Regions from separate parts of the Nonomuraea sp. GTA35 genome, predicted to be linked through region 2. Evidence: riboswitches for the same ligand, from Rfam matches in the RefSeq annotation. Region 2 holds a riboswitch; the other holds the start of a gene.

Region 1 (11,776 bases), on a different contig from region 2:
TCGTCCCGGCCACGCTGGCCAAGGGTCTGGAGTACGACCACGTCATCGTCGTCGAGCCGGCGGACATCGTCTCGGCCGAGCCGCGCGGGCTGGCCCGGCTGTACGTCGTGCTGACCCGAGCCGTGACCTCCCTGACGGTCCTGCACGAGAAGGCTCTGCCGGCACAGCTCGTGGCATGACGGACGCGGGCACGGCCGCTTCTAGGATGGTCGAGCAAGCAGCTACTCACTCCAGGAGGATGCCGTGCCCGCACCCCTTCCCCACGAGTTCCTGCCGCCGGTGCCCGCGCTCGCGGTCGAGAGCGACGACATCCAGGACGGCCGGACGCTCGCAGATCTCCACGTGTTCAACGACTGGGGCATGAGCGGCCAGAACCAGTCCCCCCACCTACGCTGGTCCGGCGCCCCCGAGGGCACCCGCGGCTACGCCGTCACCTGCTACGACCCCGACGCCCCCACGGGCAGCGGCTTCTGGCACTGGGTCCTGTTCGACCTGCCTGCCTCGGTGACGGAGCTGCCCGCGGGCGCGGGCACGGCCCCCGACTTCAAGGGCCTGCCTGACGGCGCGGTCCACGCCCGCAACGACTACGGCACCAAGGCGTACGGCGGCGCGGCCCCGCCCCCCGGAGACCCGCACCGCTACGTGTTCACGGTGCATGCGCTGGGCGTGGACAAGCTCGGCGTGGACAGCGACGCCAGCCCGGCCGTGGTGGGCTTCAACATCACCGCCAACACCTTGGCCCGGGGCCACGTCACCGCCCTCTACGGCGTCTGAGCCGCTCGTCGCCGGGTGCCTGACCGGCACCCGGGCCTCAGCCCTCCGGTGCGGGCGCCGGGCAGCCCATGAGCCGTGGCAGCACGTCGCTGACGATCGGGATGCGGAGATCGGGCTCGGACGTGCAGAGGGGGAACCACAGCTCGCGCGGGAGCACGACGTCGCGCATCGGCTCGCCGATGAGGCGCACCTGGGGCCCCTCGTCATCGGCGTACACGTGCAACCAGGCCTTCGTGTCGGCCTCGACCTCCCCGGCCGCCATGATGCCCGCGTCGTCGCCGGCGTGCGCGGGAGCGGCCACGGTGGTGGCGGCGGCCATGGTCAGGGCGGTGATACCGAGAATTCTCCTGCTGCGGAAATGCACTGTTTGCTCCTTCGGTCGAGGTGTAAACGCCACCACCTTCCCTCACTCCAGGTAACTGATCAATTGTGAAACGTAATAGCACCTAAACAAAACAAGAGCGACCCGGGAAAAACCCGGGCCGCTCTTCGTCCGCGCGGCGAGAAAAAGACCTAGAAGTCCATGTCGCCGCCGCCGCCCGGCATGGCCGGGGCGGCGGGGGTCTTCTCGGGCTTCTCGGCGATGACGGCCTCGGTCGTCAGGAAGAGCGCCGCGATGGAGGCGGCGTTCTGCAGCGCCGAGCGCGTCACCTTGGCCGGGTCGATGATGCCCGACTCGAACATGTTGACGTACTCGCCGGTGGCCGCGTTCAGGCCCTCACCCGGGGTGAGGTTGCGCACCTTCTCGACCACGACGCCGCCCTCGAGACCGGCGTTGACCGCGATCTGCTTGAGCGGCTCCTCCAGCGCCTTCTTGACGATGGCGGCACCGGTGGCCTCGTCGCCGTTCAGCTCCAGCTTGTCGAACGCCTTCGCGCCGGCCTGCAGCAGCGCCACGCCACCGCCGGGCACGATGCCCTCCTCGACGGCCGCCTTGGCGTTGCGCACGGCGTCCTCGATGCGGTGCTTGCGCTCCTTCAGCTCGACCTCGGTCGCCGCACCGGCCTTGATCACGGCCACGCCGCCGGCCAGCTTGGCCAGCCGCTCCTGCAGCTTCTCGCGGTCGTAGTCGGAGTCGGTGCGCTCGATCTCGGCGCGGATCTCGTTGACCCGGCCGGAGATCTGCTCGGCGTCACCGGCGCCGTCGACGATCGTGGTCTCGTCCTTGGTCACGACCACCTTGCGGGCACGGCCCAGCAGGTCGAGGGTGGCGGTCTCGAGCTTGAGGCCGACCTCCTCGGCGATGACCTGGCCACCGGTCAGGATCGCGATGTCGTTCAGCATCGCCTTGCGGCGGTCGCCGAAGCCCGGCGCCTTGACGGCGACGGAGCGGAACAGGCCGCGGATCTTGTTCACGACCAGGGTCGCCAGGGCCTCGCCCTCGACGTCCTCGGCGATGATCAGCAGCGGCTTGCCCGACTGCACGACCTTGTCGAGCAGCGGCAGCAGGTCCTTATTGGCCGAGACCTTGCTGTTGACGATCAGGATGTACGGGTCCTCGAGCACGGCCTCCATGCGGTCCGAGTCGGTGACGAAGTACATCGACGTCATGCCCTTGTCGAAGCGCATACCCTCGGTGAGCTCGAGCTCCAGGCCGAAGGTGTTGCTCTCCTCGACGGTGATGACGCCTTCCTTGCCGACCTTGTCCATCGCCTCGGCGATGAGCGAGCCGATCTCGGCGTCGGCGGCGGAGATGGAGGCGGTGGAGGCGATCTGCTCCTTGGTCTCCACGTCCTTGGCCAGCTTGGAGAGCTCCTCGCTGACGCGCTCGACGGCGGCCTCGATGCCCTTCTTCAGGGCCATCGGGTTGGCGCCGGCGGCGACGTTGCGCAGGCCCTCACGCACCAGCGCCTGGGCGAGCACGGTGGCGGTCGTGGTGCCGTCGCCGGCGACGTCGTCGGTCTTCTTCGCGACTTCCTTGACCAGCTCGGCGCCGATCTTCTCCCAAGGGTCCTCGAGCTCGATCTCCTTGGCGATGGACACACCGTCGTTGGTGATCGTGGGAGCGCCCCACTTCTTCTCCAGCACGACGTTGCGGCCCTTGGGGCCGAGGGTCACCTTGACGGCGTCGGCGAGCTGGTTCATACCGCGCTCGAGACCGCGCCGGGCGTCCTCGTCAAACGCGATCATCTTGGCTGCCATAAGGCTAGACCTCCCAGATGCAGGGTGGCTTGTCGTGGACCGAGCCGACGCCCGCGACGGCATGGGTCAGCATCTCCGTTCGGCAGACCCCGTCGTCCCGATCCAGTGTTGGCACTCTGCTGCACAGAGTGCCAACGAACTGTTTAGCACTCTACCCTGCCGAGTGCAAGCGAACGCCACCCCGCCCGGCATTCCCGCCCAGGTCAGTCAGTCGGTACGGCGAGCCGCGCGGAGCGGCTCGCCGCACGCGAGTCGGCGAATGAGAGGTGACGGCTCGCGCGGACTGCGTTGCCGCGCGATCCCGCCTGGTGCATACCAGCTTGGACGTTCAGACCGCTCGGACGGACTCCGCCTGCGGCCCCTTCTGGCCCTGCGTGATCTCGAACTCGACACGCTGCCCCTGTTCGAGAGAGCGGTACCCGTCCATCATGATCGCTGAGTAATGGACGAATACATCTTTACCACCGTCTACCGCGATGAAGCCGTAGCCCTTGTCCGCGTTGAACCACTTGACGGTGCCCTGCGCCACTTCCGACTCCTCTTACTGGTCTCCCAGATCTCGCCCATTCCTCCGCGGGACCTGTAATCGTATGACTTAACGGAAAAGCAGCCAGACGATCGCCCTCGACCATACCTGTGGCAAGGGGTTTGGCAACAGAGTCAATCCGCAAACTGCCTATTTCTTCGCAGTAGGGGTCGTTCAACGTTGAATTGGCCGGGAAAAGGAGAAGGCGCCCACTAGGGGCGCCTTCAAGAGGGTGGTCTGCGGGGCTCAGCCGCCGGCAACCGCCGGGATGATGGAGATCTGAGTGCCGTCAGGGGCGGGAGTGTCGAGCCCCTCGGCGAAACGGACGTCCTCTTCCCCAACGTAAACGTTGACGAAACGGCGAATCTTGCCCGATTCATCCAGAATTCTCGCGCCGATCCCCGGGTAGTCGGAGTCGAGCTTGGCGAGCACGTCACGAAGAGTCGCGCCCTCGCCACTGACCTCCGCGCTCCCCCCGGTGTACGTGCGCAGAATGGTGGGAATCCGCACAGAAACGCTCATGGTTCTAATCGCCTTTCCTGGTTGTCAGACAGTCGCGCGGAACGCGTCGAGAGAGGGCCTGATCACGGCGGTGGGCTCGACGGCCTCACCGGTGAGCACGTCGAGCGTCTTGAGCCCGTCGCCGGTGTTGAGCACCACGGTCTCGGCCTCCGGGTCGAGCCGCCCGCTCTCGGCGAGCTTCTTCAGCACGCCGACGGTGACCCCGCCGGCGGTCTCGGCGAAGATGCCCTCGGTCGAGGCCAGCAGCTTCATCGCGGCCACGATCTCTGCGTCCGTGACGTCCTCGACGGCGCCTCCGGTGCGCCGGGCGATGTCCAGCACGTACGGCCCGTCGGCGGGGTTGCCGATGGCCAGCGACTTGGCGATGGTGTCGGGCTTGACCGGCTGCACGACGTCGTGCCCGGCCTTGTAGGCCGTGGACACGGGCGAGCACCCGGCGGCCTGCGCCCCGAAGACCTTGTACGGGGTGTCCTCCACCAGGCCCAGCTTCACCAGCTCCTTGAAGCCCTTGTCGATCTTCGTGAGCTGGGAGCCGGAGGCGATGGGGATGATGATCTGCTCGGGCAGCCGCCAGCCGAGCTGCTCGGCGATCTCGTACGCGAGCGTCTTGGAGCCCTCGGCGTAGTAGGGCCGCAGGTTCACGTTGACGAAGCCCCACTTGTCGCCCATGGGGTCGCCGATCAGCTCCGAGCAGAACCGGTTGACCTCGTCGTACGTGCCGTCGATGCCGATCAGCCGCCCGCCGAACACGCGAGCCATGGCGATCTTGGCCTTCTCGAGGTTGGCCGGGATGAACACGCACGCGTCGAGCCCGGCCCGCGCGGCGGCGGCGGTGACGGCGCCGGCGAGATTGCCCGTGGAGGAGCAGGAAAGCGTGTGGAAGCCGAAGTTGCGGGCCGCCTCGACGGCCATGGCCACCACCCGGTCCTTGAAGGAGTGGGTGGGGTTGCCCGAGTCGTCCTTCACGTAAAGGGACTTGATGCCGAGCGCGCGACCCAGGTTTCCGGCCTTGACCAATTTCGTCCAGCCGGGGTTCATATTGGGCTTACTGGCCACGTCCGCGGGGACGGGCAGCAGCGAGCGGTAACGCCAGATGTTCGCGGGACCCGATTCGATCTCCGCGCGGGTCACGTCACCGAAGTCGTAGGCCGCCTCCAGCGGCCCGAAACACTCCTGGCACGCGAAGCTCGGGCCCAGCGGGTAACGGGCGCCGCACTCGCGGCAGGACAGAGCGGCGGCAGGACCAAAGTCAAGCGACATGAAGCGAGGCCTTCCCTCATCTTCGCCCGCGGCCACCTTGACCGCGAACCGGAATTGGCACCTTGTCCCGGTCGGCCTCGCCAGGTCGCGAGTCGAAAGCCGGGAGGGTTGCCGGGGCTTCGCAGGGCCGGTCCCTCCACCCCTCTGGATGAGCAATATGCAGTTGTTGAACTGGACTCTACCCGCTTAAGTGGCCGAAATTACCACCCGTCTCAAGATGTGAGACAAGCAGTCTCAGCGATAGTCCTCGCCCAGCACGCCCTGCACGTATTTGCGGGCCTGATGGATCCGGGACTTCGCCGTGCCCAGCGGGATGTTGAGCTGCTCGGCCACCTCGTTGTAGTCGAGCTGGACGATATCGCGCAGCACCAGCGCCTGCGCCAGGTCGGGCTTGTCGGCCTCCAGCGCCTCCATCGCGTCGAGCAGGTCGAGCCGCGACCCCGCGATCACGCTGACCCGCCGCGCGTCGGGCTTCTGCATGGGCAGCTCGTCGGAGGTCTGCTCGGCCGCCCTGCGCTTCAGCGACCGGTACGTGGTGCGCGCGCAGTTGGCCGTCACGATGTGCAGCCACGTGCTGAACCTGGCCCGCCCCTCGAACCGCCCGATGTTGCGCGCCACCGCCAGCAACGTATCCTGCGAGGCCTCCTCCGCGTCCTGGTGATAGGGGAGGATCCGGGCGCAGTGTCGCATCACATCCGGCTCAATCCGCGCGAGGAGCTCGCCAAGTGCGCGATGATCTCCCGCAGCAGCGGAGCGGGCGAGTTCCTCGGTTAGCTCATCAAGCGCCATAGCTGGGATCCTATGATCGAAGGGAGCCGAGATGAACAGCGTCCTGCTGGCCTCCAACAGAGGGCCTGTCTCCTTCACCGTCTCCGACGACGGCGAGCTGACGATGCGACGCGGCGGCGGCGGCCTCGTCTCGGGGTTGTCGGGCGTGGCCAAGGACGACGGCGTGCTCTGGGTCTGCGCCGCGCTGTCCGACGGCGACCGCAGCGCCGTCCGCCTGGCCACCGGCGGCCGCATCGACCACGCGGGCTACGACACCGGCCCGCTGCGCATGCTGGACATCCCGCCCGCCATCTTCCACCGCGCCTACAACGCCGTGGCCAACTCCACCCTGTGGTTCGTCAACCACCTGCTCTACGACATCCCGAACTCGCCCAACTTCGGCACCAGGTTCGCGCGCGAGTGGGAGTCGTACCGCGACTACAACGGCGCGTTCGCGCTGGCACTGGCCGAGGAGGCCGGGCACGGCGCCCGCGTGATGGTGCAGGACTACCACCTGACGCTCACCCCCGCCATGCTCCGCGCCGAGCGGCCCGACCTGCGCATCGCCCACTTCAGCCACACCCCGTGGGCGCCGCCCGAGTACTTCTCGCTGCTGCCCGACGACGTGGCGGGCGAGGTCCTGGAAGGCATCCTGGGGGCCGATCACGCCGGGTTCCTCACCGACAGGTGGGCGCAGGCGTTCATGGACTGCTGCGAGCGGCTCCTGGGCGCGGAGGCCGACCGGGTGGGGCGCAGTGTCACCTACGAGGGCAGGACGACCCGCATCGGCGTGCACAGCCTCGGCGTCGACGGCGACGCCCTGTGGCAGCGGGCCTGCGAGCCCGACGTCGAGTCGCACATGACCGCGCTGCGGGAGCAGGTCGGCGACCGCAAGCTGATCGTCCGCATCGACCGCACCGAGCTGTCGAAGAACATCGTCCGCGGGCTGATCGCCTACCGCGAGTTCCTCGCCGCGCACCCCGAGTGGCACGGCCGGGTCGTGCACCTGGCCTTCGCCTACCCCAGCCGCCACGACCTGCCCGAATACCGCGAGTACACCGCGTCGGTGCAGCGCTGCGCCCGGCAGATCGAGGACGAGTACGCCACCGAGGACTGGGACCCGCTGATACTCAACGTCAACGACGACTACCCGCGCTCGCTGGCCGCGTACCGGATGGCCGACGTGCTGCTGGTCAACCCCATCCGCGACGGCATGAACCTGGTGGCCAAGGAGGGCCCCATCCTGTCGCCGCGATGCGCGCTGGTGCTCTCGCGCGAGGCGGGCGCAGCCGCCGAGCTCGGCGCGCACGCGCTCGTGGTCAACCCCTACGACATCAGCGGCACCGCCGCCGCGCTGCACGCCGCGCTGGTCATGCCGGAGGACGAGCGCCGCACGCGCCGCGACAAGCTGCACGCCGCCGCCACCGCCCTGCCGCCGCAGAAGTGGCTCGCGACCCAGCTCGAAGCCCTCACCTAACATGGGAGGGCAAGGTCATTCCGATCACCGGGAGGCTGCCGGGTGACCACGGCCTTATCGCCCGACCGTCTGATCAGAGACCGCCCGACCTGGCTCATCTACCTCCAGCTCAGCACCTTCGCCACCTTCGTGTACGGCCTCAGCGCCGCCCTGCCGCTGCTGCGCGCCGACCAGGGCACCTCGGCCACCGTGGCGGGCCTGCACGGCACCTCCATGGCCGCGGGCACGATCGCCGCCGGGCTCCTGCTCCCCCTGCTCACCCGCACGTACGGGCGGCGCGCGACGAGCTGGATCGGGCTGACGGGGATGAACGCCGGCATGCTCACGATCCTCGCCACCGACGCCCTGCCGCTGACCCTGCTGGGGTACGGCGTGGCCGGCGGCTTCGGCTCGGTCATGCTCTACACCGCCATGGCGGCGCTCAGCGACCACCACGGGACCGCCGGGCCCGCCGCGCTGAGCGAGGCGAACGCGGTCGCCGTGGTGGCGGGCATGGCGATGACGTTCGGGCTCAGCGTGGTCGGGCAGAGCACGCTGGGCTGGCGCGCCGCGCTGCTGGCCACGCCGGTCATGAGCGTGCTGCTCGCGCTGGCCATGGGACGGGTGTGGCCCGGCCACCGGCCCACCGGCTCCGCCACCCCCGGCGCCACCACCGACGCCACCACCGGCGCCACCACCGGCGCCGGCCCCGGCCCTGCCACCGGGCATGCCACCGGTCCTGCCGCCGCCGGGGAGGTCGCCATGCCTGACCCTGCCGCCACCGGGGCCCGGGTGGGCTGGCGGTTCCATCTGGCGGGACTGGTGCTGTTCTGCTGCGTGGCGCTGGAGTTCACGTTCAACCTGTGGGCGGCGGAGCTGCTCGCCATCGGCACCGGGCTGTCCACGGCCGCGGCGGCCACCGGGCTGACAGCGTTCATCGCGGGCATGGCGGCGGGCAGGTTCGCCGGGGCGCAGCTCGCGCTGCGGCTGGCGCGGGGGCCGCTGTTCGCCGGGGCGCTGGGCTTGACGCTGGCCGGCTGGCTGGTGTTCTGGACGAGCGGCCACCCGGTGCTGTCCTACGCCGGGCTGGTGATCTGCGGGCTCGGCGCCGCCCTGCACTTCCCGCTCGCGCTGGCCGCGCTGATCGCCGGCTCGGGCGACCGGGCCGACCTGGCGGCGGCGGCCTCACCCGTCTGGGCGGGCGCCGCCATGGCGATCGGGCCGCTGGTGCTCGGCGCGCTGGCCGACGGCTACGGCACCCGGAACGCGTTCCTGATGGTGCCGGTGCTCATCGGCCTCGCGGTCGCCGGCGTGCTCGTCCCCGGCCGGCGCGCGTGAGCCGGGGTTCTACCTCCAGTCGGCGTGCTTGAGAGTGTCGGACAGGCCCGGCGTGTTCCACTGGTCCACGACGAGGATCTTCGACTTCGGCAGGTACCACTCGCGCTGCGTGAAGCGCTTGTACACCTTGGTGCTGGAGTAGGAGACGCACTTGGCCTGCCACGCGTTGTAGGCCGCCTTGTGCCCGGGCCCGACCTGGCGCAGCCCCCGGCTGACCTTGGGCCCGATGATCTCGCCGTACTTGTCGTCGAACGGGCAGGGCTGCACGTCGCTGGCCGTGTAGAAGGGCCGCTTGCCGGTGTAGGGGCCCCAGCCCTCCGCACCGATCTTGATGAGCTTCGGCCCGAGGAGGTAGAACGAGTCGCACTCCGGCGTGCTCCACCCCCTGGCCTTGCCGCACTTTCCGGTGACCACCTGGACGGCGTCGGCGCCGAACCGGTGGACCTCCCACTGGATCGGGACGTAGAGCGTCATGCCCCTGAACGTGAGCGGCTGGGCGGGGGCGGCGGCGGCAGGCAGAGAGGAGGAGAGGAGGGTGGCCGCGGCCACCCCGGTGGCGGCCACGACGGCGAGACAACGCTTGTGCATGCCGCCGACCCTAGGGAACGCGACTTGCAGATCACTCACCAACGACTGAAGGCGGCTCTCACGTACGGGTGAAGGCCGAGGCCAGCTCGGCGAGCAGCGCCACCACTCCCTCGGGCCCGTCCACCACGATGTCGGCCCGCTCGGCCAGCGCGGTCACCTCGGTGGACCCGCTGCACACGGTCACACCCGGCAGCCCGGAAGCGCGTACCGCGTCGAACGCGGCCAGATCGCCCAGATCATCGCCCACGAACATGACGGACCTCGCCGCCCGCTCCGCCAGGAACAGGCTCAGCGCCTGCCCCTTGTCCATGCCGGGCGGCCGCAGCTCCAGCACCATCCGCCCCGGCTCGATCACCAGGCCGTGCTTGTCGGCCAGCTCGGCGAGCGGCTCGCGCAGCTTGGCCAGCGCGCCCTCGGGGTCGGGGCTGCGCCTGGTGTGCACGGCCACGGCCCGGCCCTTGTCCTCGACGGCCACGCCGCTCAGGCCGAGCGAGTCGAGCAGCAGCGGCAGCTCGGCCTCGGCCCTGGGCACTCCCGGCGGGGGCGGGGGCGCGGAGATCCGCCCGCCCTCCCAGCGTTCGAAACCGTAGTGCCCGAGCACGACCAGCCCCGGCACGTCGGCCAGGCCGGGTCCGAGCTCCAGTGCGGTGGCCGCGGGACGCCCGGTCACGATGGCCACCGCGAGGACGTGCGCGCCCAGGTCGGCGAGTACCTCGGGCGCTTTCGGGTGGATCACGGCCTTGGCGGGGTCGGGCACGATCGGCGACAGGGTGCCGTCGAAGTCGAGCCCGATCACGGCGCCGGCCGGATCACTCAAGATCGCTTCCATTCCAGGGATGTTCTTCACGCGCCTGCCGTACCCAGCACGTCAGGGGCGCATGCCAAGCCTTCTGGCCGCGCGGTCACGCTGTCGCGTGGACCGTAACCTGCGCAGCCTCTTGACCAGCATGGGGTCGTGCTCGAGCGCCTCCGGCCGGTCGATCAGCACGCCGAGCAGCTGGTAGTAGCGGGTGGCGGAGAACCCGAAGGTCTCCTTGATGGCATGCTCCTTCGCGCCCGCGTAGCGCCACCATTGGCGCTCGAAGGCGAGGAGCTCGAGTTCGCGGTCCGAGAGTGGTTGTCGGGACGGTTCCTGGGCAGCATTGTCACCGCTGAGCGGTGCTCCCATGGTGTCCTCCTCGAAAGGGGCGGGGACGATCACGTCGCCCGCACGCGGCCCGTGGCCATCGTAATGTGCGGAGTGCGGCTGTTCACGGCGGATTGAGAGACGTACAGTCACGAAATGTGACCTCAGTCATCACGCTCCTCACCGACTATGGGCTCGAGGATGGTTATGTGGCGGCCTGTCATGGGGTGATCGCCGGCATAGCCCCCGAGGCGCGGGTGATCGACGTGTGCCACCTGATCCCCTCCGGCGACGTACGGCGCGGCGCGGCGGTTCTCGCCCAGACCATCCCCTATCTCCCCCAAGGCATCCACATCGGCGCGGTCGATCCGAGCGCGGGCGGCGCCAGGCGCGCGGTGGCCGTCGAGGCGGGCGGCCGGGTGTTCATCGGCCCCGACAACGGGCTGCTGTCGTGGGCCGTGCACGCCAGCGGCGGCGCGCGGGCGGCGTACGAGATCAGGAACCCCGATCACTTCCTGCACCCTGTCTCCCCGACCTTCCACGGGCGCGACGTGTTCTCGCCGGTCGCGGGGCGGCTGTGCGGGGGGCTGAGGCCGGCGGACCTGGGGCCCGAGGTGCCGCTGGACCGGCTGGTCTCGCTGCCCGAGCCTACCTCGCTGCTGCGCGACGGCTCGGTGGAGGGGGAGGTCGTCTCGGTGGACCGCTACGGCAACACGCAGCTCTCGATCGCGGCCGGCGACCTGCAGGCGCTGGGCGTGCGGGTGGGCGACACGCTGGGCGTGTGGCTGGGGCGGCGGCAGCTCGCGCTGCCGTACCGGGAGACGTACGCGGCGGTGCCGCCCGGGGAGCTGGTGGCCTTCGCGGACTCGGCCGGGCTGATCGCGATCGCGGTCAACTCCGGTGACGCGGCGCAGCGGCTGGGGCTCCCACCCGGAGCACATGTGCGACTTTCACCCACTCCGTAGGCCTCAATAGGCGGAAAGCCGCAGATCCGTAACTACTCCGCGTATCGGTCTGTTTACCGAAGCGTCGGATTGACCGCGCACTCGCATGTCAGAATGCATGGGCAGATCGGAGGTCCCTCCCCTTCCGTTCGAGGTCGCCGTGTACCACCTGTCCGTTGTGCTGCTCTCCCTCGTCTCCATGGTCTGGCCCACCCCGGCGCCGCCCGTCTCCGAGCGCTGGCACGCCTGGCCGGTCGTCCGGGTGTTCCCCGCCGCGGTGCCCGGCCACAGCCCTTCGGGTGCCAGGGTCACGTACGTGCTGACCGGGGTCG
Region 2 (11,776 bases):
CCAGCGCGTCCACGGAGATCTCGATGCCGGGGGCGGTGACGGCGCCGACGTACTCGCCCTTGGCCGAGACCGCGTCGAAGGAGGTCGCGGTGCCGAAGTCGACGATGACGCAGGGGCCGCCGTACTGGTCGATGGCGGCCAGCGCGTTCACGATGCGGTCGCTGCCGACCTCCTTGGGGTTGTCCATGCGTACGGGCACCCCGGTGCGGATGCCCGGCTCCACGATCACCGCGGTCACGTCGCCGTAGTAGCGGCGGCACATCTCGCGCATCTCGTTCAGCACGCTCGGCACGGTGGAGCAGATGGCGATGCCGTCAACGTCGGCCCCCTTGAGCAGCGGCGACTGGGCCAGCAAACCCTGGAGCACGACAGCGATCTCGTCGGCGGTGCGGCGGGCGTCGGTGGCCAGCCTCCAGTGCTCGATGACGTCCTCGCCCTCGAACAGGCCCAGCACCGTGTGCGTGTTGCCGACGTCGATCGTGAGCAGCATCAATTACCCCCGCAGATCCAGTGCGATGTCAAGGGCCGGCGCTGAGTGCGTTAGCGCTCCCACCGCAAGGTAGTCGACGCCAGTTTCCGCCACATCACGGGCCGATTCCAAGGTCAATCCCCCACTCGCTTCAAGCGCAACCCTATTTTTCGCCCGATTTTTCACGAAATGTACGGCACGAGCTGTGTCCTCGACCGTGAAGTTGTCCAGCAGGATCAGCTCGGCGCCCTCGTCCAGAACCGGGTCGAGCTGGTCGAGCCGGTCGATCTCCACCTCGATCGGCAGATCCGGGTACCGCTCCCTGACCGCCCGGAACGCCTCGGCCACGCCCCCGGCAGCCACCACGTGATTGTCCTTGATCAGCGCGGCGTCCGACAGGGACATCCGGTGGTTGACCCCGCCCCCGCAGCGGACCGCGTACTTCTCCAGGGCCCGCAGCCCCGGCAGCGTCTTGCGGCTGTCGCGCACGCGGGCCGCGGTGCCGCTGATCGCCTCGACCCAGCGGCCGGTCAGCGTGGCCACCCCGGACAGGTGCGTGAGCAGGTTGAGCGCGGTGCGCTCGGCCGTCAGCAGGGCCCGCACCGGGCCCTCGACGGTCATCAGCACGTCGCCCGCCCTCACCTGCTCGCCGTCCTTGGCCACCCGCTCGGCGCGGGCCGCGCCCAGCCGCACGAACACCGCCTCGGCCACCGCCAGCCCGGCCACCACGCCGTCCTTGCGGGCCACCACGTCGGCCACCGAGCGCTGGCCGGCCGGGATGGTGGCCAGGCTCGTGACGTCGCCCGCCTCCTGCAGGTCCTCGGCGAGCGCCCGGTCGATCAGCGCGTCCACCTCGGCCGGGTCCAGCCCGGCGGCGGTCAGCTCGTGCGCCAGGCGCGGCGGCATCGCATCGCCGTGCGGTGTGTACGTCATGCGCGGGCCCTCCTCCGTCAGGGTCACGTCCAGGTGACCCAGCCATTCGTTGTCGTCGCGGGTGTCGTGATCCTCGCGCCAGTGCGAACCGCGCGTCTCCAGCCGGGCCGCCGCCGCGCCGGTGAGGACGGTGGCGACGGTGAGCAGGTTCGTGGCCTCCCAGGACTCGGTGCACGCGGGCACCTGGACCGGGGTCCAGCGGGCGTCGCGCAGCGCCCTGGCCGTGGTGATCAGCGACTCGCGGCTGCGCAGCACGCTCGCCCCGGTGCTCATGTGGGCCTGGATCCTGGGCCTGACCCTCGGGTCCACCAGCCCCTCCGCGGCGCTGCCCGGCACCGGCTCCCCTGGCGCGGGCCGTACGGCGTGGATGTCCTCGGCGATGCGCTCGGCGAAGACCAGCCCTTCGAGCAGGGAGTTGGAGGCCAGCCGGTTCGCGCCGTGCACGCCCGTGCAGGCGACCTCGCCGCAGGCGTACAGGCCGTCGATGGAGGTGCGGCCGTGCAGGTCCGTACGGACGCCTCCGCTGGCGTAGTGGGCGGCCGGTGAGACGGGGATCGGCTGCGTGGCCGGGTCGATGCCGTGCTCGCGGCAGACCGCGTAGATCGTCGGGAAGCGGGACTCCCACTTGTCGCGGCCGAAGTGCCGGCCGTCCAGGTACACGTGGTCGCGCCCCGTCTCGCGCATCACCCGCAGGATGGCCTTGGCCACGACGTCGCGCGGCGCCAGGTCGGCCAGCTCGTGCACCTGCGCCATGAACCTGTTGCCCTCGTGGTCGGTCAGGAAGGCCCCCTCGCCCCTGACCGCCTCCGAGATCAGCGGCTGCTGGCCCTTCGAGCCCTCGCCGAGCCACAACACGGTGGGGTGGAACTGCACGAACTCGATGTCCCGCACCACGGCCCCGGCCCGCAGGGCCAGCGCCACGCCGTCGCCCGTGGAGACGGTGGGGTTGGTGGTGGCCGCGTAGACCTGGCCCATCCCGCCGGTGGCGAGCACCACCGCCCGGGCGCGCACCGCGCCCACGCCGTCACGCGCGCCCTCGCCCATGACGTGCAGCGTCACGCCCCTGGCCCGGCCTCTGGCGTCCTTGAGCAGGTCGAGCACCAGCGCGTGCTCGATCACCTCGATCCGGCTCGCCCTGACCGCCTCGACGAGCGCCCGCTGCACCTCGGCGCCCGTGGCGTCGCCGCCGGCGTGCACGATCCGGTGCCGCCGGTGCCCGCCTTCCCTGGTGAGCTGGAGCTCCCCCTCGGGCGTCCGGTCGAAGCGGGCTCCCCGCGCCATGAGCCGCCGCACCGCGCCGGGCCCCTCGGTCACGAGCGTGCGCACCGCCCGCGCGTCGCACAGGCCCACCCCGGCGATCAGGGTGTCGTTCAGGTGCTCGTCAGGGGTGTCGTGCGGGTCGAGCACGGCCGCGATGCCGCCCTGGGCCCAGCGGGTGGAGCCGGCCGACAGCACGTCCTTGGTGACGACCAGGACCTTGGCCGCCGGCTCCAGCTCCGCGTAGCGCAGGGCCACGGTCAGTCCCGCGACGCCGGAGCCCACGACGACCACGTCCGCCTCGACGGTCCAGCCGGGCTCCGGCGCGGTCAGACGCAGGGGAATCACCGGTGCGCTCATGGGGGTCTCCTCACTGGGGCAATCTCGTCAGCATGACGATAATCCCTGGAGTAGTGATTTCGTCAACATGACGATAACGCCTGGGGCGACGTGAACATGCCCCGGGGTGCTCAGTGACTCCCGCTCTTCCTGATGAACGCCTCGTACTCGGCGAACGGCTCCAGCCCCACGGCCCTGCGCCGCTCGTCCAGCAGCTCCAGATCCTCGATCGGCATGGGCTCCAGGCCGTCCGCGCCGTCGTGGAACTGGGTGCCGTAGAGCTGGGGACGGCCGGAGCGCACGCGTACGCGGTCCACCAGGTACGCGAAGTCGCGCGGCGAGGCCTCGTCCGACTCCACGGCGTCGGCCATCAGCTCGCGGAACAGCCGCTGCACGTCACGGGAGGTCGCGTGCTGCGCGAGCAGCCAGGCCGCCCGCGCCGCCCGCTCCCCCACCTGGGAGATCAACGGCCAGCCGCGGGTGGCGACGACGGAGTAGAGCCAGGCCGTGTTGCCCTCGTCGAGCCGCTGCAGGCGCGCGAGCCTCTTGTCGCCGGGAGAGCCCTTGGCCGGGTCGCGCATGGCCTGGTCCATCTCCACACGCCGGAGCAGCTCGTCCCTCAGCTCCTCATCCGTCATGCTCCCGACGGTAATCCGCCTCAGGCGGGATTCAAGGTGATGGTGACGTTGTCGATCAGCCGCGTGGAGCCGACCGTGGCCGCCACCGCGAGCACGGCCATGCCCTCGAAGCTCTCGTCCACCTCCGTGAACGTGGCCGGATCGACCAGGGCCAGGTAGTCGACGTCGAGCTCGGGGCCGGCCTCGTCGAGCACCGCGCGCGCGGTCCGCCGGACCTCGGCCGGGGTGAGCTGGGCCGCGCCCGCCCGCAGGGCCCGCGACAGCGCCAGCGCCACCCGCCGGTCGTCGCCGGACAGGTAGCGGTTGCGGCTGGACAGGGCCAGGCCGTCGGACTCGCGCACGGTCGGCGAGCCCAGGATCTCGATCGGCAGGTCGAGGTCGGCGACCATGCGGCGGATCAGGGCGAGCTGCTGGGCGTCCTTCTGGCCGAACACCGCCAGGTCGGGCTGCACCAGGTTGAACAGCTTCAGCACGACCGTGAGCACGCCGTCGAAGTGCCCCGGCCTGAAGGCTCCCTCGACGATGCGGCCCATCTCGCCGGCGGAGACGCTCACCTGGCGGTCGGGCGGGTACATGTCCTCGGCCGCCGGGTGGAAGACGACGTCCACGTCCTCGGCCCGGCACACATCAAGATCGGCGTCAAATGTACGTGGATATCGCGAAAAATCCTCATTAGGACCGAATTGGAGGGGATTGACGAAGATGCTGACCACGACCTGATCGGCCCGCACCCGAGCCTGCCTGATCAGCGACCGGTGGCCCTCGTGGAGCGCGCCCATGGTCGGCACCAGCGCCACCGTGCCTCCACGGCGCGCCTTGACCAGGTCTTCCCGGCCCCTGGCGACGATCAGCTCCATAACAGCCCTCCCAACGCGACGGTCAGGTCCATATATTGCCCCCCAGCGCGTCGAGCAGCCGCTCCGCCTCCTCCGGTTTGAGCAACCCCGCAGCCAGCGCCCGGTCCGCGGTGAGCCTGGCCAGCGCGACGTAGGCGTCGGCCGCCTCCGGAGCGGCCAGGATCAGCGCGTCGACGTGCTTGCGCACGGTGCCCGCGTCGCCGCGGACGACGGGGCCGGTCAGCCCGGCGATGCCCAGCCGCAGCACGTTGTCGAGGGCCGCGCCCAGCAGCGGGCCCAGCATGCGGCCGGGATGATCGACCCCGATGCCCCGCAGCAGGTCGGAGGACTCGGCGATGAGCGTGACCATGTGGTTGGCCGCGTTGGCCAGGGCCGCGTGGTAGAGCGGGCGGTCGGCGTCGGCGATCCACACCGGCTCGCCGCCCATCTCGATCACCAGGGCCTCGGCGACGGGCCGCAGCACCTCGGGGGCGGTGACGCCGTAGGAGATGCCGGTCAGCTTGTTGAGGTCGTCGTCCCTGCCGGTGAACGTCATCACCGGGTGCAGCGCGAGCGGCAGCGCCCCGGCCTCGGCGGCCGGATCGAGCACGGACAGCCCGTACGCCCCGCTGGTGTGCACCAGCATCTTGCCCCGGAGGTCGGCGCCGGTGCCGGCCAGCCCGCTGACGAGGTGCGGCAGCGCGTCGTCGGGCACGGTGAGCAGGACGAGCTGGGCCGCCGCCACCACCTCGTCGGGCCGGGACGGCTTGACGCCGAGGCGCTCGGCCGCCCATCGCTGCGAGTTGTCGGACACACCGCTGGCGGCCACGACCCTGTGCCCGGCCTGCGCCAACGCGGCGCCGAGAGCCGAGCCGACCTTGCCCGCCCCGAGCACGCCGACGGTCAGCCGTGCCGGGCGATCCCCTGCGTCCATGACGTCTCACCCCTGTCGACCGTGATGGCACTGCCGACCAGCGTAACGGCCTCTCCGAGTGACGAGCGTGACCGGTGTTTTGCCGCGCGTTGAGTTATTCGCAAATGCGACAAGGGCATACAAAACGTGCACCCCCTGTCGGAAGAGATGAGGAGAGGGGTTCATCGCATGGCAGCGGGCGCCGAGTCCCGGATCGAGGCCCGACGCCCGCGCGATGCGACCTCTTGGAGGTGCGCCGGCCGGTCATCCGCCGACTGACCGGCCGGGGGACGAGCCCGGGCCGACCTGCGTCGGCCCGGGCTCTTTCCCATCAGTAGTGGTGAGGCGCGTGCACGCCGGCGCCGCCCTTGCAACCGGCGACCGCGACGCCGATGACGGCCACGGCGTTGCCGCAGATGTTGATCGGGGCGGTGATCGGGGCGACCACCTGGTTGCCGGAGATCACACCGCCGCCGCCGTCGGTGATGATGTCGGCGTGCGCCGGGACGGCCAGCGACATCATGGCGACGGCTCCGGTGACGACCAGGACCTTCTTCAGCATGAGGGCTCCTCTCGGTTTCGCGGCACGGAGCCGCGGGTGCATGTTCGGGAGCGATCGGGATCGGCCAATTGGGGGTTGGCCGAACGCGACCACTCGGTGACAATGGGTAAACGCTACCGCAAGCTCACGACCTTGAGTAGTCAAACGATGACGGTGCGTGTCTGTCGCGAGTCATGAGATAGTCCAGGGCATGTGGCTCACCTGGCGCGTCGCAACGGAGCGCGCGCTGTACGGCGAGGAGGGTTTCTACCTCCGCGAACGCCCGTCGGGCCACTTCCGCACCTCGGTCAGCGCCTCGGCGGCCTTCGCCGAGGCGGTGCTGGGGCTGCTCGCGGAGGTGGACGCGGAGCTGGGCGAACCAGACGTGCTCGATCTGGTCGACATCGGCGCGGGCGAGGGCTTGCTGGTCACGCAGGTGCTGGAGGCGGCCGGGCCACGGCTGCGCGATCGGCTGCGCGTCACGGCCGTGGATCTCTCACCCAGACCGGCGGGGCTGCCCGAGCGGATCGAGTGGTCGCCGAGCCTGCCGACGGAGATCACCGGGCTGGCCATCGCCAACGAGTGGCTGGACAACGTGCCGCTCGACGTGGCCGAGCAGACCCCCGAGGGGCCGCGGCTGGTCATGGTCGACGTGCACACGGGCGAGGAGCGCATCGGCGGCCCCCTGCGGCCGGCCGACCGGAGCTGGCTGGAGCGGTGGTGGCCGCTCGATCGGGTGGGCTCGCGGGCCGAGATCGGGCGTCCCCGCGACGAGGCGTGGGCCTCGGTTCTGGTACGCCTCACCAGGGGCCGGGCGATCGCCATCGATTATGCACACCCTGTGGACAACCGGCCGCTGCACGGCACGCTGACCGGGTACCGCGACGGGGCGGTCGTCACCCCCGTACCCGACGGGACCTGCGACATCACCGCGCACGTCGCGCTCGACGCGTGCGCGGAGGCCGGGCGGCGGGCCGGTGCGATATCCACAACCTTGTCCACACAGCGGGAGGCGCTGCGGAAGCTGGGGCTCACCGGTGAGCGGCCGCCGCTGGAGCTGGCCCGCACCGATCCGCGCGGCTACCTCCGGGCCCTCGCCAGGGCCTCGGAGGAGGGCGAGCTGATCGACGCGTCGGGGCTCGGCGGCTTCGGCTGGCTCAGCCAGTCGCGGTGAGCTCCAGCGCGTGCAAGCCGCGGATCACGTAGCCCGGCTTCCAGGTGGGCTCCTGCCGCAGCTCCAGCGTGGCCGCCCGGTCGAGCAGCGCGCCGAACGACTCCATCAGCTCGATCCTGGCCAGCGGCGCGCCCAGGCAGAAGTGGATCCCGGCGCCGAAGGAGATGTGCGGGTTGTCGGCGCGGCCCACGTCGAGCCGGTCCGGGTCCTCGAACACGGCCGGGTCCCTGTTCGCCGAGCCGAACAGCAGCGCCACCTCCGAGCCGCGCGGGATCTTCACCCCGTGCACCTCGATGTCCTCCAGCACCCAGCGCTCGAACATCTGCAGCGGCGTGTCCCAGCGCATCAGCTCCTCGACGGCCGTGGGCAGCAGGGAGCGGTCGGCGCGCAGCCTGGCCAGCTCGCCGGGGTTCCTGAACAGGGACCACCAGCCGTTGCCCGTCACGTTCACGGTGGCCTCGTGGCCGGCGTTGAGCAGCAGGACGCAGGTGCCGACCAGCTCGTCCTCGGTCAGCTCGTCGATCTGGGCGAGCGCGCTGACGAGGTCGTCGCCGGGGCTCCTGCGGCGCTGGGCGGCCAGCGCCTTGAGGTAGCCGGCGAACTCCGAGGCCGCGCGGACCGCGGTGTGCTGGGCCTCGGGCGACGGGTTGAGCTCGTACATGCCGCAGATGTCGGCGGACCAGGGGCGCAGCAGGTGGCGGTCATGGTCGGGGATGCCGAGCATCTCCGCGATCACGGTGACCGGGAGCGGCTCGGCGACCTCGGCGATCAGGTCACCGCCGCCCTTGTCCACGTACGCGTCCACCAGGCTCCCGGCCATGGCCCGGACGCGGGGGCGCAGCGACTCGACCATGCGGGGCGTGAACGCCCTGGAGACCAGCCGGCGCAACCTGGTGTGCACCGGCGGCTCCACGTCCAGCATGCCCGCCCTGATCACGCGCCAGAACGGCTCCTGGAACTCCGGCTCCGCCGGCCTGCCGAACTCCTCGTGGGTGGCCACGTGCAGGTAGGAGCGGCCCAGCCGGCGGTCTCTGAGCAGCGCGTTCACGTCGGCGTGCCGCGCGATGAGCCACTGGCCCGTCGGCTCGAAGTAGCTGACGGGCGCCTGGCGCCTCAGCTCGTCGTAGACCCGGTACGGGTATGCCACGAAATCCGGATTCCAAGGATCAAAGGCCACTATTTCATCTTAGGAGTGACATCCTCCTGCTTGGGGTGCCTGCCACGCATCCGGATGTTGAGCAGCTCCACGATGACCGAGAAGGCCATCGCGAAGTAGATGTAGCCCTTCGGGATGTGCTGGTCGAGGCCCTCGGCGACGAGCACCACGCCGATCAGCACCAGGAACGCCAGCGCCAGCATCTTGATCGTCGGGTGCTGGTCCACGAACCTGCTGATCGGCCCGGAGGCGAACAGCATCACCGCCACCGCCACCACGACGGCCGCGATCATCACGCCGAGCTCGTCCACCATGCCGACGGCCGTGATGACGGAGTCCAGCGAGAACACGATGTCCAGCACCATGATCTGCGCGATCACCGAGGCGAACGAGGCCGCGGCGGCCTGCTTGCCGTCCTTGCCGGAGGGGCCCTCCATGCTGTGGTGGATCTCCGTGACGCTCTTGCCCAGCAGGAACAGGCCGCCGAGCAGCAGGATCAGGTCCCGTCCCGATATCTCGTGGCCGAGGACGGAGAACAGCGGCTCGGTGAGCTGGACCACCCACGACAGGCCGAGCAGCAGGAGCAGCCGGCTGATGAGAGCCGCGGCCAGGCCGAGCACCCGGGCCCGGTCCCGTTGTTCAGGGGGTAGCTTGCCGGCCAGGATGGAGATGAAGATGATGTTGTCGATCCCGAGCACGATCTCCAGGGCGACAAGGGTGAAGAAGCCGATCCAGATGTTCGGGTCGGTCACCCAATCCAACATCTGCTCACCTCCATGACTCAGGGGGACTTGACGGGGGTTTCCCGGTAGCAACGAGTCATGGGCGGCAATAGTTCGCGGTCTTGCGTTTCCTCCCCGGCTGTCGGTTATAGTTCCGGACGTAGGTCATGAGTGCCAGCGACAAGCCCCGGCTAGCTGGCCGGCAACCCTCGCGTCCGCGGCGGGGTGCCCCGGGTGAGGACCTGGTCCGCCACGAGGTGTGGCGGGCAAGCGCGGGCTCTGTGGCTGCTCCCAGGGGTCCGATGACCCTGCAGGAGGCATGCCGTGTCCACGCTGACGATCTTCAACTCCGCCCGTGACGCCGCCACGACCGCTCCGGACGCCTCGGCGGGCCGGCCGATCCCCGCCGTGCTCGGTGCCGATCTGGAGGTGCCCGTCAAGGGCGGCAGGCTCGTGGGGTACGCCAACCTGGACTACGCCGCCAGCGCACCCTGTCTGGAGCCGGTCAGCGCCGCCGTCGCCGCCGCGCTCCCGGCCTACTCCAGCGTCCACCGCGGCGCCGGCTACGCCTCGCAGCTCACCACCGCCAGGTACGAGCAGGCCCGCCACACGGTCAGGGCGTTCGTCGGCGCCCGCCCCGACGATGCCGTGATCTTCACCCGCAACACCACCGACGCCACGAACCTGCTGGCCGGCTGCCTGCCGGAAGGCACCACCACCGTGGTCTTCGACACCGAGCACCACGCCTCGCTGCTGCCCTGGCCCGAGGCCGTACGGCTGGCGCCGCCCGCCTTCCCCGGCGAGGCCGTGCGCGCCGCCGACGAGGCGCTGGCCGGGATCGACGGGCCGAAGCTGCTCGTGGTCACCGCCGCCTCCAACGTGACCGGCGAGCTGTGGCCGATCGCCGCCCTGGCCCACATCGCGCACCGGCACGGGGCCCGCATCCTGGTGGACGCGGCGCAGCTCGTACCGCATCGCAAGCTCAACCTGACCGCGCTCGACCTGGACTACGTGGCCTTCTCCGGGCACAAGCTGTACGCGCCGTTCGGCGCGGGGGTGCTGGTCGGGCGCCGGGACTGGCTGGCCGAGGGGGAGCCGTACCTCAAGGGCGGGGGCGCGGTGCGCGCGGTCGGGGACGACGTCGAGTGGCACGACGACCCCGAGCCGCGGCACGAGGCGGGCACCCCGAACGTGCTGGGCGCCATCGCCCTGGCCGCCGCCTGCGACGCGCTGACCGCCACCGGGTGGACGGAGCTGGTGCGCGAGGAGGAGCGGCTGATCGCCCGGCTGCGGGCCGGGCTCGCCGCGATCACGGGGGTACGGGAGCTGTCGCTGTGGGGGGACGATCACCCGCGGGTCGGCATCGTGTCGTTCACCGTGGCCGGGTACTCGGCTCGCGAGGTCGCCGAGGCGCTGTCCGGCGAGTACGGCATCGGGGTGCGTGACGGCAAGTTCTGCGCGCACCCCTTCGTGCGGCATCTCCTGGGCACCGCCGACGGCGGGTGCGAGGACGGCACCGCGTCGGCGGTGCGGGCCTCGATCGGGATCGGCACCACGCAGGAGCACGTGGACCGGCTGGTCGAGGCCGTGCGCGACCTCGTCGCCCGCCTCTAGGCCTCTCTACCCGTTCGGCGGCTTGCGGTGCTGGGGCGGCTCGTCGGAGACGAGCGCGTCGATCTCCCGCATGTCCTCGTCGTTGAGCCTGCCCGAGCTGGGCGCGGCCGGCTGCCGGGGCACCTCGGGCGTCTCGCCGGGCGCGGGTGTGGGCGTCGTGGGGCCGCCGGCGGTCGTCGTGCCCGCCACCCCGCCTGCCATCGTGCCTGCGGTGGTCGCCCTGCCGCCCGGCCCGTACGCCGTCAGCTCCTCCTCAGCCGCGCGCCGGTCGGCACGCCTGCGGAACATCGCGCCGAAGATGGCGTCCAGTCCGATCCGGCCGCCGCCCAGCGCCAGGAACAGCAGGCTGAGCGCGGCAAGGGCACCCGCCAGCTCCCAGCCGCCCTCACCGACCATCACGCCCTTGGTGCCGTGCACGAACGCGATCGCACCGAGCATGTTGATCAGCAACAGCAGCGCCACCGGGCGTACCAGCAGGCCGAGGATCAGGAAGATGCCGCCTACGGTCTCGACGACGGTCGCGAACCCGGCGGCCAGCTCGGGCATCGGGATCCCCATCTCCCTGAAACCCTGTGTGGTGGCGCCTAGCCCGCTCTGCCACTTCTGCCAGCCGTGCGCCACGAAGATCACGCCGGTCGCGACGCGCGCGATCAGTGCCGCGACATCAAAGAGAACTCTCTTCATGGTGTTTTCTCCCCCCGTTCCCGGTATTCCTCCCCATGTCCGGCTTCACGATGCGTTTCCATACCATGTCTTGACTGTCCCCCCCGCTGGATCATCCCCAGGCCGAGTGGCAGCATGGCCCGTATGACGGAACGTGTGGTCGGAATCGGCGCGGGCGCGAAAGAGCTGGCCACGGAGGACATGATCCTCAACATCGGCCCCCAGCACCCGTCCACCCACGGCGTGCTCAGGCTCCGGCTGACGCTCGACGGCGAGCGCATCGCCACCGCCGAGCCGATCATCGGCTACATGCACCGGGGCGCGGAGAAGCTGTTCGAGGTGCGCGACTACCGTCAGATCATCATGCTGGCCAACCGGCACGACTGGCTGTCGGGCTTCGCCAACGAGCTGGGCGTGGTGATCGCCGCCGAGCGCATGCTGGGCATGGAGCCGCCGGTGCGGGCCGTGTGGGCGCGCACGCTGCTGGCCGAGCTCAACCGGGCGCTCAACCACCTGATGTT

The links. A riboswitch is a leader RNA that binds a small molecule or an ion and turns the genes downstream of it on or off. The one in region 2 is predicted to bind S-adenosylmethionine.
Region 1: linked by a shared signal. The riboswitch ahead of thrC (threonine synthase) and the one ahead of ACBJ32_RS36005 (aminotransferase class V-fold PLP-dependent enzyme) in region 2 are both predicted to bind S-adenosylmethionine.

Annotation. Positions count from the first base shown of each region.
Region 1 is NZ_JBGNUV010000015.1:26,664-38,439, reverse strand. It holds gene ACBJ32_RS46190 (HelD family protein) at 1-179, shown strand, start outside; gene ACBJ32_RS46185 (YbhB/YbcL family Raf kinase inhibitor-like protein) at 244-774, shown strand; gene ACBJ32_RS46180 (hypothetical protein) at 812-1,138, opposite strand; gene groL (chaperonin GroEL) at 1,288-2,916, opposite strand; gene ACBJ32_RS46170 (cold-shock protein) at 3,245-3,445, opposite strand; gene ACBJ32_RS46165 (MoaD/ThiS family protein) at 3,689-3,964, opposite strand; gene thrC (threonine synthase) at 3,989-5,224, opposite strand; SAM riboswitch class I at 5,238-5,379, opposite strand; gene ACBJ32_RS46155 (RNA polymerase sigma factor) at 5,459-6,013, opposite strand; gene ACBJ32_RS46150 (trehalose-6-phosphate synthase) at 6,045-7,469, shown strand; gene ACBJ32_RS46145 (sugar MFS transporter) at 7,512-8,786, shown strand; gene ACBJ32_RS46140 (hypothetical protein) at 8,796-9,374, opposite strand; gene otsB (trehalose-phosphatase) at 9,433-10,203, opposite strand; gene ACBJ32_RS46130 (DUF3263 domain-containing protein) at 10,243-10,542, opposite strand; gene ACBJ32_RS46125 (S-adenosyl-l-methionine hydroxide adenosyltransferase family protein) at 10,659-11,465, shown strand; gene ACBJ32_RS46120 (hypothetical protein) at 11,563-11,776, shown strand, end outside.
Region 2 is NZ_JBGNUV010000009.1:347,036-358,811, forward strand. It holds gene ACBJ32_RS35960 (type III pantothenate kinase) at 1-490, opposite strand, end outside; gene ACBJ32_RS35965 (L-aspartate oxidase) at 494-3,019, opposite strand; gene ACBJ32_RS35970 (DUF6624 domain-containing protein) at 3,130-3,636, opposite strand; gene panC (pantoate--beta-alanine ligase) at 3,657-4,493, opposite strand; gene ACBJ32_RS35980 (Rossmann-like and DUF2520 domain-containing protein) at 4,516-5,406, opposite strand; gene ACBJ32_RS35985 (chaplin family protein) at 5,717-5,947, opposite strand; gene ACBJ32_RS35990 (SAM-dependent methyltransferase) at 6,138-7,100, shown strand; gene ACBJ32_RS35995 (cytochrome P450) at 7,084-8,247, opposite strand; gene ACBJ32_RS36000 (TerC family protein) at 8,277-9,020, opposite strand; SAM riboswitch class IV at 9,142-9,257, shown strand; gene ACBJ32_RS36005 (aminotransferase class V-fold PLP-dependent enzyme) at 9,303-10,592, shown strand; gene ACBJ32_RS36010 (DoxX family protein) at 10,599-11,276, opposite strand; partial or broken gene ACBJ32_RS36015 (NADH-quinone oxidoreductase subunit D) at 11,400-11,776, shown strand, end outside.